2 regions of the Acidovorax sp. LjRoot129 genome follow, and region 2 is predicted to be linked to the other one. Evidence: predicted binding sites of a transcription regulator. Region 2 holds the regulator's gene; the other holds the start of a gene.

Region 1 (4,724 bases), 890 kb from region 2:
TACGAGCTCACGCTGCTGCGCGAGGGCTACCGCGTCGAGACTGCGTCCAGCGTCCAGGAGGCGCGCGACCAGCTCAAGGCCCAGCGCTTTGACGCCGTGATCACCGACATGCGCCTGCCCGATGGCTTTGGCATGGAGCTGCTGCAGGACCTGCGGGAGCAGCAGCGCAAGGAACGCTGCGTCGTGATGACGGCCTATGGCTCGGCCGAGAACGCTGTCGAGGCCTTGCGCTCCGGGGCTTTCGACTATCTGACCAAACCGGTGGACCTCAAGCAGTTCCGTTCGGTGGTGGCATCCGCCGTGCAGGGCACGGGCGGCGTGCCCGCGCCCCGCGCGGCGCGCACGGGGGGCAACCAAAGCAAGGCTGCGGGCACGGCGCAGATCGAATCGCTGGGAGCCGGGGCGGCACTGGACCGGATGGTCGGGGAGTCGGTGGCCATCCGCACTGTCAAGCAGCGGGTCGCCAAGGTGGCCCGCGGCATGGCCCCGGTGCTGGTCCATGGCGAATCGGGCACTGGCAAGGAGCTCGTGGCGCAAGCGCTGCACGCCAGCAGCCAGCGCGCCGATGGGCCGCTGGTTGCCGTCAACTGCGGCGCGATCCCCGAAAACCTGTTGGAAGCCGAATTCTTTGGCGCCCGCAAGGGCTCGTATACCGGCGCCTCGGCGGACCGCGACGGCTACTTCCAGGCGGCGCGCGGTGGCACCTTATTTCTGGATGAAATTGGCGATCTTCCGTTGGCCATGCAGTCCAAGCTGCTGCGCGCCATTCAGGAACGCAGCGTGCGGCCCCTGGGTTCGACCCAGGAAGAAACGGTGGACGTGCGCATCGTCAGCGCCACCCACCGCGACCTGGCCGCGGACGTCCAGTCAGGCCGGTTCCGGCAAGACCTATATTACCGGTTGAACGTGATCGAGATCGTGATTCCGCCGCTGCGCGAGCGACGCGAAGACCTCCCTGCGTTGTGCGCGGCCTTGCTGTCCCGCATTGCGCAGGAGTCGGGCATGCCGGTGCCCAGGCTCACAGAACAGGCACTTGCGGCCATCGCTGCGCATCCGCTCACAGGGAATGTCCGCGAGTTGGAGAATCTGCTGCACCGCGCGGTAGCGCTCAGTGACGGCGATGAACTGCATGTGGAAGGGCCCACGGTGTTTGCGGAACCTGCGTCCCCGCGAGCGGTCTCTTCCCCGGCCGCGCCGCGTTCAGACGCTTCGCCATTCACCGCCCACACCTCCAGCGACTCGATCCTGCCATCCGCACAAGCGTCCTCGGCGGTCAACACCCCCGGCAGCAGCGTGCCCCTGCCCAGTGACCTGCAGGCCTGGCTGGACCAGCAAGAGCGCGACATCCTCATCAGAGCGCTGCGTGACACCGGCTTCAACCGGACCGCGACCGCCGCACGTCTGGGCATCAGCCTGCGCCAGATCCGTTACCGCATTGCCCGCCTGAACATCGCCGCGCCGAACGATCTGGACCCCAATGAAGATATTGGCTGATGCCGCCGATGATGCAGGCTCGCCGTGGAACGGCGGCTGGCTCCGTGCCGCGCAACAGCTCGCGTCCCCAAACTTTAGTGAGCGCCCCGCCGAGGCGCGATCCGCCATCGACCTCATCGTGGTGCACTCGATCAGCCTGCCTCCGGGCGAATATGGCACCGGCGCGGTGCAACAGCTGTTCACCAATGCACTCGACTGGGACGCCCATCCCTACTTCCAGAGCATCCGCGGCCTGGCGGTCTCGTCCCACTTCTTTATCGAGCGTACAGGCAAGCTCTGGCAGTTCGTGGACTGCGACCAGCGCGCGTGGCACGCCGGCCAATCAGCCTACCGAGGCCGTACGCAGTGCAACGATGACTCCATCGGCATCGAACTTGAAGGTCTGGAGGGGCGAACATTTGAGGCCCCTCAATACCAGGCGCTGACCCAGCTCTGCCGCGACATCGCACAGCGTTATCCCATTGCACACATTGCTGGGCACGAGCACATCGCCCCAGGGCGCAAGCAGGACCCGGGTCCTGGCTTCGACTGGCCGCGCTTGCACGAGGGACTGACCTGGCCGCTGGAGCGGTTTCCTGCGGGCACCCTGGCAACGGCCCCGAACGCGCGCTGAGGCTGGAGCCTCGGCACAACATTTTTCATTTTTTGTTTGTGCGTTTGCACATGCTGGGATGCTTCAAGCGCGACCCAAGCGCCATGCGGTTTTCCCGGCAGAAACGGTTCGCAGCGCCTGTCGCCATGCGGGTCTCGGGGCAACATCCACGCAGATCAACAGCTTGCGCCGGAGTGTCGCATCAGCACCTTGCAGGCCTAACACAGGCTGGTTCGTCCTCAGGGCTTTTTTACGGCGATACACTACCGGTAGTGTCTTGAATGCCTGTGACACACCATATATAGTGTGCGCCAGACTCAACCTCGCGCACCACTCACACTGCGCGGCGGCACTCCAGCCGAGCATCACACCCCGGACAGCCCATAGAAGAGGACACCCATGCAAGCTGCTTTGAATACGCCTTCCATCGCCCACGCCACACCCCAAGATGCACCCGCATCCGAGGCCGCGTCGGCAACCGCCGCCAATTCGCTCACGCACTACCAGATCATCCGCCGCAACGGCGCCGTGGTGCCCTTTGAGCCCCAGAAAATCGCGGTGGCGATGATGAAGGCGTTTCTTGCAGTGCATGGCACCCAGGGCGCCGCGTCCGCCAGCGTGCGCGAAGTGGTGGACACGCTGACGCAGAACGTCGTGCGCGCGCTGATGCGTTCACGCCCCGCCGGTGGCACCTTCCATATAGAAGACGTGCAAGACCAAGTGGAACTTGGCCTGATGCGCGGCGGCCACCATGAAATCGCCCGGGCCTACGTGCTCTACCGCGAGCGCCGCACGCAGGAGCGTGCACGCCAGACCGAACAGCAGGCTGCTGTTCCATCCGCACCGCTGCTGCATGTCATCGATGGGAACAAGCGCGTGGCGCTGGACCTGAACCGCCTGCAGTCCCTGATCGAATCTGCCTGCGTGAACCTGGGCGCGGACATCAGCGCCGATCCCATCGTCGCGGAAACCATGCGCAACCTGTATGACGGCGTGCCCATGGACGAGGTCTACAAAGCCTCGATCTTGGCCGCGCGCACGCTGATCGAAAAGGACCCGGACTACACCTACGCCACTGCCCGCCTGCTGCTGCACACCATCGTGCGCGAGGTACTGGACAAGGAAGTGACCCAGGACGCCATGGGCCAAGCCTATCTTGAGTACTTCCCCCAGTTCATCCAGAAGGGCGTGGACAACGAGCTGCTGGACGAGCGCCTGCTGACGTTCGACCTGGCCCGCCTGGGCGCCGCCCTGAAGGCCGACCGCGACCTGCAGTTCGACTACCTGGGCCTGCAGACGTTGTATGACCGCTACTTCCTGCACGTGCGCAAGACCCGCATCGAGCTGCCCCAGTGCTTCTTCATGCGTGTGGCCATGGGCCTGTCGCTCAACGAAGCCGACCGCGAAGCACGCGCCATCGAGTTCTATGAAGTGTTGTCGTCCTTCGACTTCATGTCGAGCACGCCCACGCTGTTCAACAGCGGCACGCTGCGCTCGCAGCTGTCCTCGTGCTACCTGACCACGGTACCCGACCACCTGGAAGGCATCTACGACTCCATCAAGGAAAATGCGCTGCTCTCCAAGTTTGCCGGCGGCCTGGGCAACGACTGGACCCGCGTGCGTGCTCTCGGCTCGCATATCAAGGGCACGAACGGCGAATCGCAGGGCGTAGTGCCGTTCCTCAAGGTGGTCAACGACACCGCCGTGGCGGTGAACCAGGGCGGCAAGCGCAAGGGCGCCGTCTGCACCTACCTGGAAACCTGGCATCTGGACATTGAGGAGTTTCTGGAGCTGCGCAAGAACACCGGCGACGACCGCCGCCGCACGCACGACATGAACACGGCCAACTGGATCCCCGACCTGTTCATGCGCCGCGTGATGGAAAAGGGCACCTGGACCCTGTTCTCGCCCTCCGATGTGCCCGACCTGCACGACCTGTTCGGTGCCGACTTCGAGAAGGCCTACGTGGCCTACGAACAGAAGGCTGCGCGCGGCGAGATCAAGCCCTCGAGAACGCTGCAGGCCACCGACATGTGGCGCAAGATGCTGACAATGCTGTTCGAGACTGGCCATCCCTGGATCACCTTCAAGGATGCCTGCAACGTGCGCTCACCCCAGCAGCACGCCGGCGTGGTGCACTCGTCCAACCTGTGCACCGAGATCACGCTCAACACCAGCGACACCGAAACCGCGGTGTGCAACCTGGGCTCGGTCAACTTGCTGCAGCATTTGAAGGACGGCAAGATCGACCACGACAAGCTCAAGAAGACCATCAAGGTCGCCATGCGCATGCTCGACAACGTGATCGACATCAACTACTACGCCGTCAACAAGGCCCGCGACTCCAACCTGCGCCACCGCCCCGTGGGTCTCGGCGTGATGGCCTTCCAGGACAGCTTGTACGAACTGCGCATTCCCTACGCTTCTCAGCAAGCCGTGGAGTTCGCCGATCAGTCGATGGAAGCCATCTGCTACTACGCCTATTGGGCGTCCACCGAATTGGCCCGCGAACGCGGCCAATATTCCAGCTACAAGGGTTCCCTTTGGGACCGCGGCATCCTGCCTTTCGACACCCTGGACATGCTGTCGCAAGCCCGCGGCGGCTACGTGGAAGTGGATCGTTCGTCGACGCTCGACT
Region 2 (4,724 bases):
TCACTGGGGCGCGTTGAGCATGGAGCGTCGAACGTGGGCTGTGGGCCGGGCGAGGGGGCGTTGTAGCTGCGGGCCGAGCTACTCCTTGCCCGGCCGCAGTGCCGCCAGCCAGCGCAGCGGGTTGAACCCCGTGACCAGGCCTGTAGCCACCAGCACCAGCGCGCCGCCCCAGACCATGCCCGGGCCCAGTGCCTCGCCCAGGAACACATGGCCCCATGCCACGCCAAACAGCGGGATCATGAAGGCCGAGCTCATGGCCGCCACCGGCGACACCTGCGCCAGCACGCGCAGGTTGAGCCAGTACGCGAGGCCCGAGGTGACGACGCCCATCACCGCCACCGCCGCCAGGGCGCCGGGGGTGAATCGGGCGTCGGGCAGGCTCCAGGCCGCGCCCGGCAACAGCAGCACCAGCGCGGCGGCATGGATGCCGGCGGCAATGGCGAGCGGCGACATGCGCGTGGTGGCGCGCTTCATCCACGTGGTCGAAACGCCGTAGCAAGCCGACGCGGTGACGCAGGCCAGCGCCGCGGTCAGCAGGGCGGGCGTGGGCTCCACGGGGCCGAGCTGCACGATCAGCGCCACCCCCGCAAAGCCGCAAATGCAGCCCAGCCATTTGCGCAGGCTCAGCGTGTCTTCCTTCATCCACGCGGCGGCCAGCACGCCAAACGGAACCGCCATGGTGTTGAGCAGCGAGCTGTAGCCCGCTGGCAAGTGCAGGGCGGCCCAGGCGTACAGCAGGAAGGGCAGGGCTACCGTCAGCGTGCCCAGCCCGAACAGCTCGCGCCAATGGCGCCACGGCCACGATTCGCCGGCCACCCGCATGATGCCGATCAGCGTGAGCGTGGCCAGCCCGATGCGCAACGCGGCCATCACATTGGGGCCCAGCACCGGGCTCGCGATGCGGATGAAGAGGAAGGAGGCGCCCCACAGGGCAGACAGCAGCACGAGCTGCAGGAAGTGGCGGGATTTCACCGGACGCATTGTCGGGCAGCGTGGGGGTGCCGGCTGCTCCCCAGGCGTCAGGTTAAGGGAGAAAATGGCCGCTAGCGCTTGAGGTATAAGCGCTTGTAGCTATTGAATTAATAGCAGTTTAAGGCCGGAAAATTTGTAGGCAGTGGGGGCCATGGAGTTGCCCGCAGACGCCTCGCTGCCGCGCACATCCATGCCTTGCTACGAAATATGTAGCTATAAGCGCTTGCTGAATAAGCGCTTGGCAGCATTTCGATGCGTATTTTTGGGTTTGGGCGGCCTTGGGCCTACTTGCGCACCTCGTCCACCATGGCCCGGAAGTCGTCGATGTCCTCGAAGCTGCGGTACACGCTGGCAAAACGGATGTAGGCCACCTTGTCGAGTTTCTTCAGCTCGCGCATCACGAGTTCGCCGATGCGCGCGGACATGACTTCTCGCTGACCCAGGTTGAGCAGCTTTTCCTCGATGCGCTCGATGGCGCTGTCGATCTGGGTGGTGCTCACCGGGCGCTTGCGCAGCGCCAGGTTGAACGAGCCCTGCAGCTTGCCGCGCTCGTACTCGATGCGCCGGCCGTCCTTTTTCACGATGGCCGGAAAGCTCACTTCCGGCCGCTCGTAGGTCGTAAAGCGCTTGTCGCAGGCGCCGCACTGGCGGCGGCGCCGGATGAAGTCCCCTTCTTCAGACACCCGCGTTTCGACGACTTGCGTTTCGAGGTGGCTGCAGAAGGGACACTTCATGGGAGCTGATGGGCCGGGGTCAGTGGATTAACGGTAGACAGGGAAGCGGGCGGTCAGGGCGTTGACCTTCTCGCGCACGGCGGCGATGTTGGCTTCGTCGCGCGGGTTGTCCAACACGTCGGCGATCAGGTTGGCCGTGATGCGCGCTTCTTCTTCCTTGAAGCCGCGCGTGGTCATGGCCGGGGTGCCGATGCGCACGCCGCTGGTCACCATCGGCTTTTCAGGGTCGTTGGGGATTGCGTTCTTATTGATGGTCATGTGGGCGGCGCCCAGCACGGCCTCGGCTTCCTTGCCGGTGATGCCCTTGGCGCGCAGGTCGACCAGCATCACGTGGCTTTGCGTGCCGCCGGAAACGATGCGCAGGCCGCGTGCGGTCAGCGTCTCGGCCACCACCTTGGCGTTCTTCACCACTTGTTCCTGGTAGGCCTTGAAGTCGGGCTGCAGGGCTTCCTTGAAGGCGACGGCCTTGGCCGCGATCACGTGCATCAGCGGGCCGCCTTGCAGGCCGGGGAAGATGGCGCTGTTGATGGCCTTCTCATGCTCGGCCTTCATCAGGATGATGCCGCCGCGCGGGCCGCGCAGGCTCTTGTGCGTGGTGCTGGTCACGACGTCGGCGTGGGGCACGGGGTTGGGGTACACACCGGCGGCAATCAGGCCGGCGTAGTGGGCCATGTCCACCATGAAGATCGCGCCCACGTCCTTGGCCACCTTGGCAAAACGTGCGAAGTCGATGTGCAGGCTGTAGGCCGACGCACCGGCGATGATCAGCTTGGGCTTGGTTTCGTGCGCCTTCTTTTCCATCGCGTCGTAGTCGATAGCTTCGTTGGCATCGAGGCCGTAGGAGACCACGTTGAACCACTTGCCCGACATGTTCAGCGGCATGCCGTGCGTCAGGTGGCCGCCTTCGGCCAGGCTCATGCCCATGATGGTGTCGCCGGGCTTGAGGAAGGCCAGGAACACGGCCTCGTTGGCCGAGGCGCCGCAGTGGGGCTGCACGTTGGCCGCGTCGGCACCGAAGATCTTCTTGACGCGGTCGATGGCCAGTTGCTCGGCCACGTCCACGTGCTCGCAGCCACCGTAGTAGCGCTTGCCGGGGTAGCCTTCGGCGTACTTGTTGGTCAGCTGGGTGCCCTGCGCCCACATCACGGCGGGGGAGGCGTAGTTCTCGCTGGCGATCAGCTCGATGTGGTGCTCTTGCCGGGCGTTTTCGGCCTGGATGGCGGCAAACAGCTCAGGGTCGGCTTGTTCTACAAGAATATTGCGGTCGTACATGATTGGCAGTCCTATGAACTTGTGTCCCTTGAAACAAGGGCTGCCCAGGCGAACGGCGGAACGCAGAAATTTCGTTTCCTGCGGCACGCTCCCCAGTGGTTCACAAGAGGCAAGCCCTTGCTGGTTTCCACGTCAGCGGCAGCACCTTGAGGGCACCGCGCCTATCGCCAGTTGCGTACCCCGCTAGTGTAGCTGACCCCGGCGAGTGCCCCATATCCCTGGTGGGCGGGTTGCACGTCCCGCTAAAGGCCGGCGGGAGAGGGGAATACGGTTCAGAGGGCGGAGAGCAGCGCCACTTTTTCAGCGTTGGTAGTTGCTGGTGCGGCAGGCGGAGCAGCCACGGGCACCATCTGGGCCGGTGCCTGGGTCGACAGCATGGGCGGAGCCGTGGGCATCGAGCGGCCACCGGCCACCTGGCGCAGGCGGAAATGCTCGGCCATCACCTTGGCGGCGTAGCCACCGTCATCGGCCAGGTTGGCAGCGCCCACGTAAAAGCGCAAACCACCTTCGACAGAGCCGGCGCGTGCAATGCACTCCTGCAGCACCTTCACGCCCACCCGCAGGTTGGTCACGGGATCGAACGCCGCAAAGTGGCCGCCGAAGTTCTGGTACTTGTCGGTGTGGATATTGGTCATCACCTGCATCAGGCCCTGCGCACCCACCGCGCTTTGCGCAAACGGGTTGAAGCTCGATTCGATGGCCATGATCGCCAGGATCAGGGTGGGGTCGATCTTGGCGCGTGCGCCAATGTCGTAGGCCTCGGCCACCAGCACGGCCAGTGGCTCGGGCGCCACGCGGTACTTCTTGCTCAGCCAGAAGGCCACCGCGGCTTGCTCTTTGGGCAGGTCCTTGGGGTTTCCGGCGGTGGCACGCTCGCTGGCTTCTGGCTCGATGGGCATGCCGACGACTTCGACCTGCCGCGCCTGCAGCCAATTCATGAGTTCTTCTTCACCCGCCTGGCGCAGATCGGGCCGAGCGGTGAGGGCGATGGCCACAAAGGCCACAGCCAGGCCCAAAAGGGCGAAGCTGTTGTGGGTGATCTCAAGAAAACCTTCGGTCACGTCGGCCGCGAAGGTTCGCACGCCGGAGACTATTTTTCCTGACGCTGTCATAGCTCTTCCTTTCTGAAGCGGGGCAGGGAGGCGAGGCAGTCAGCAGGAAACTGAGACTGCGCCTTTCCCGGCAACGCCTGGATTGGTACGCCATCAAGCCGGGCAGCACCGTGGGGAAGTGCTTTGCGCCCTGGTTCGACTTAGCCGGGTTCGGCAGCGGGTTGGGGTTTTTACTAGCCCGTTTTGGGGCTGGCGGATTCTAGAAGTTCACTTAATACATAGTCAATACTAACAATTACGTTTGTTAGATTGATAAGTTGTTAAAAACATGTGGAAAATCACAGTTTTTGGGGTCTTGGTTTGCGCAATGGCCTGATACGGAGGCTTGCGTTGTTACAAGCGCATGTCAAATTCAATCGGGCGTGATCCTGTCATTGACAATGCCGTTTGAGTTCGCGGTGCGAGTTTGATAAGGTGCAGTTGCCTGTACTTTTCAGGCATCGCCAGACGAAGCCAAGTCTCCCGCCGAGGGCATACAGTGCCACGGTGCAGCAGATGCGGCTTCTACGGCAACCCCCTGGAGGCAATCCCTTGCCTCCCCGCCTTGCGGACCTTTATCTCCGCATTGCGACCGATGGCAAAGACCGTTGTGTCAGCCGTCAAGCCCGGCAGGCAGGCCTCAAGGCACTGTCCG

The links. The regulator NrdR, encoded in region 2, represses ribonucleotide reductase genes. The targets are predictions, from matches to a motif close to CACNANATNTNGTG.
Region 1: ACSQ3Q_RS19820 (ribonucleoside-diphosphate reductase subunit alpha) is a predicted target of NrdR. The motif match lies at 2,380-2,393, and genes of this name have one in related genera.

Annotation. Positions count from the first base shown of each region.
Region 1 covers NZ_CAXUSE020000001.1:4,315,489-4,320,212, forward strand. Annotated here, with positions in the region: gene ACSQ3Q_RS19810 (sigma-54-dependent transcriptional regulator) at 1-1,494, shown strand, start outside; gene ampD (1,6-anhydro-N-acetylmuramyl-L-alanine amidase AmpD) at 1,478-2,107, shown strand; gene ACSQ3Q_RS19820 (ribonucleoside-diphosphate reductase subunit alpha) at 2,486-4,724, shown strand, end outside.
Region 2 covers NZ_CAXUSE020000001.1:3,429,158-3,433,881, reverse strand. Annotated here, with positions in the region: gene ACSQ3Q_RS15750 (bifunctional metallophosphatase/5'-nucleotidase) at 1-17, shown strand, start outside; gene ACSQ3Q_RS15745 (DMT family transporter) at 79-981, opposite strand; gene nrdR (transcriptional regulator NrdR) at 1,257-1,706, opposite strand; gene glyA (serine hydroxymethyltransferase) at 1,734-2,978, opposite strand; ZMP/ZTP riboswitch at 3,014-3,163, opposite strand; gene ACSQ3Q_RS15730 (lytic transglycosylase domain-containing protein) at 3,251-4,090, opposite strand.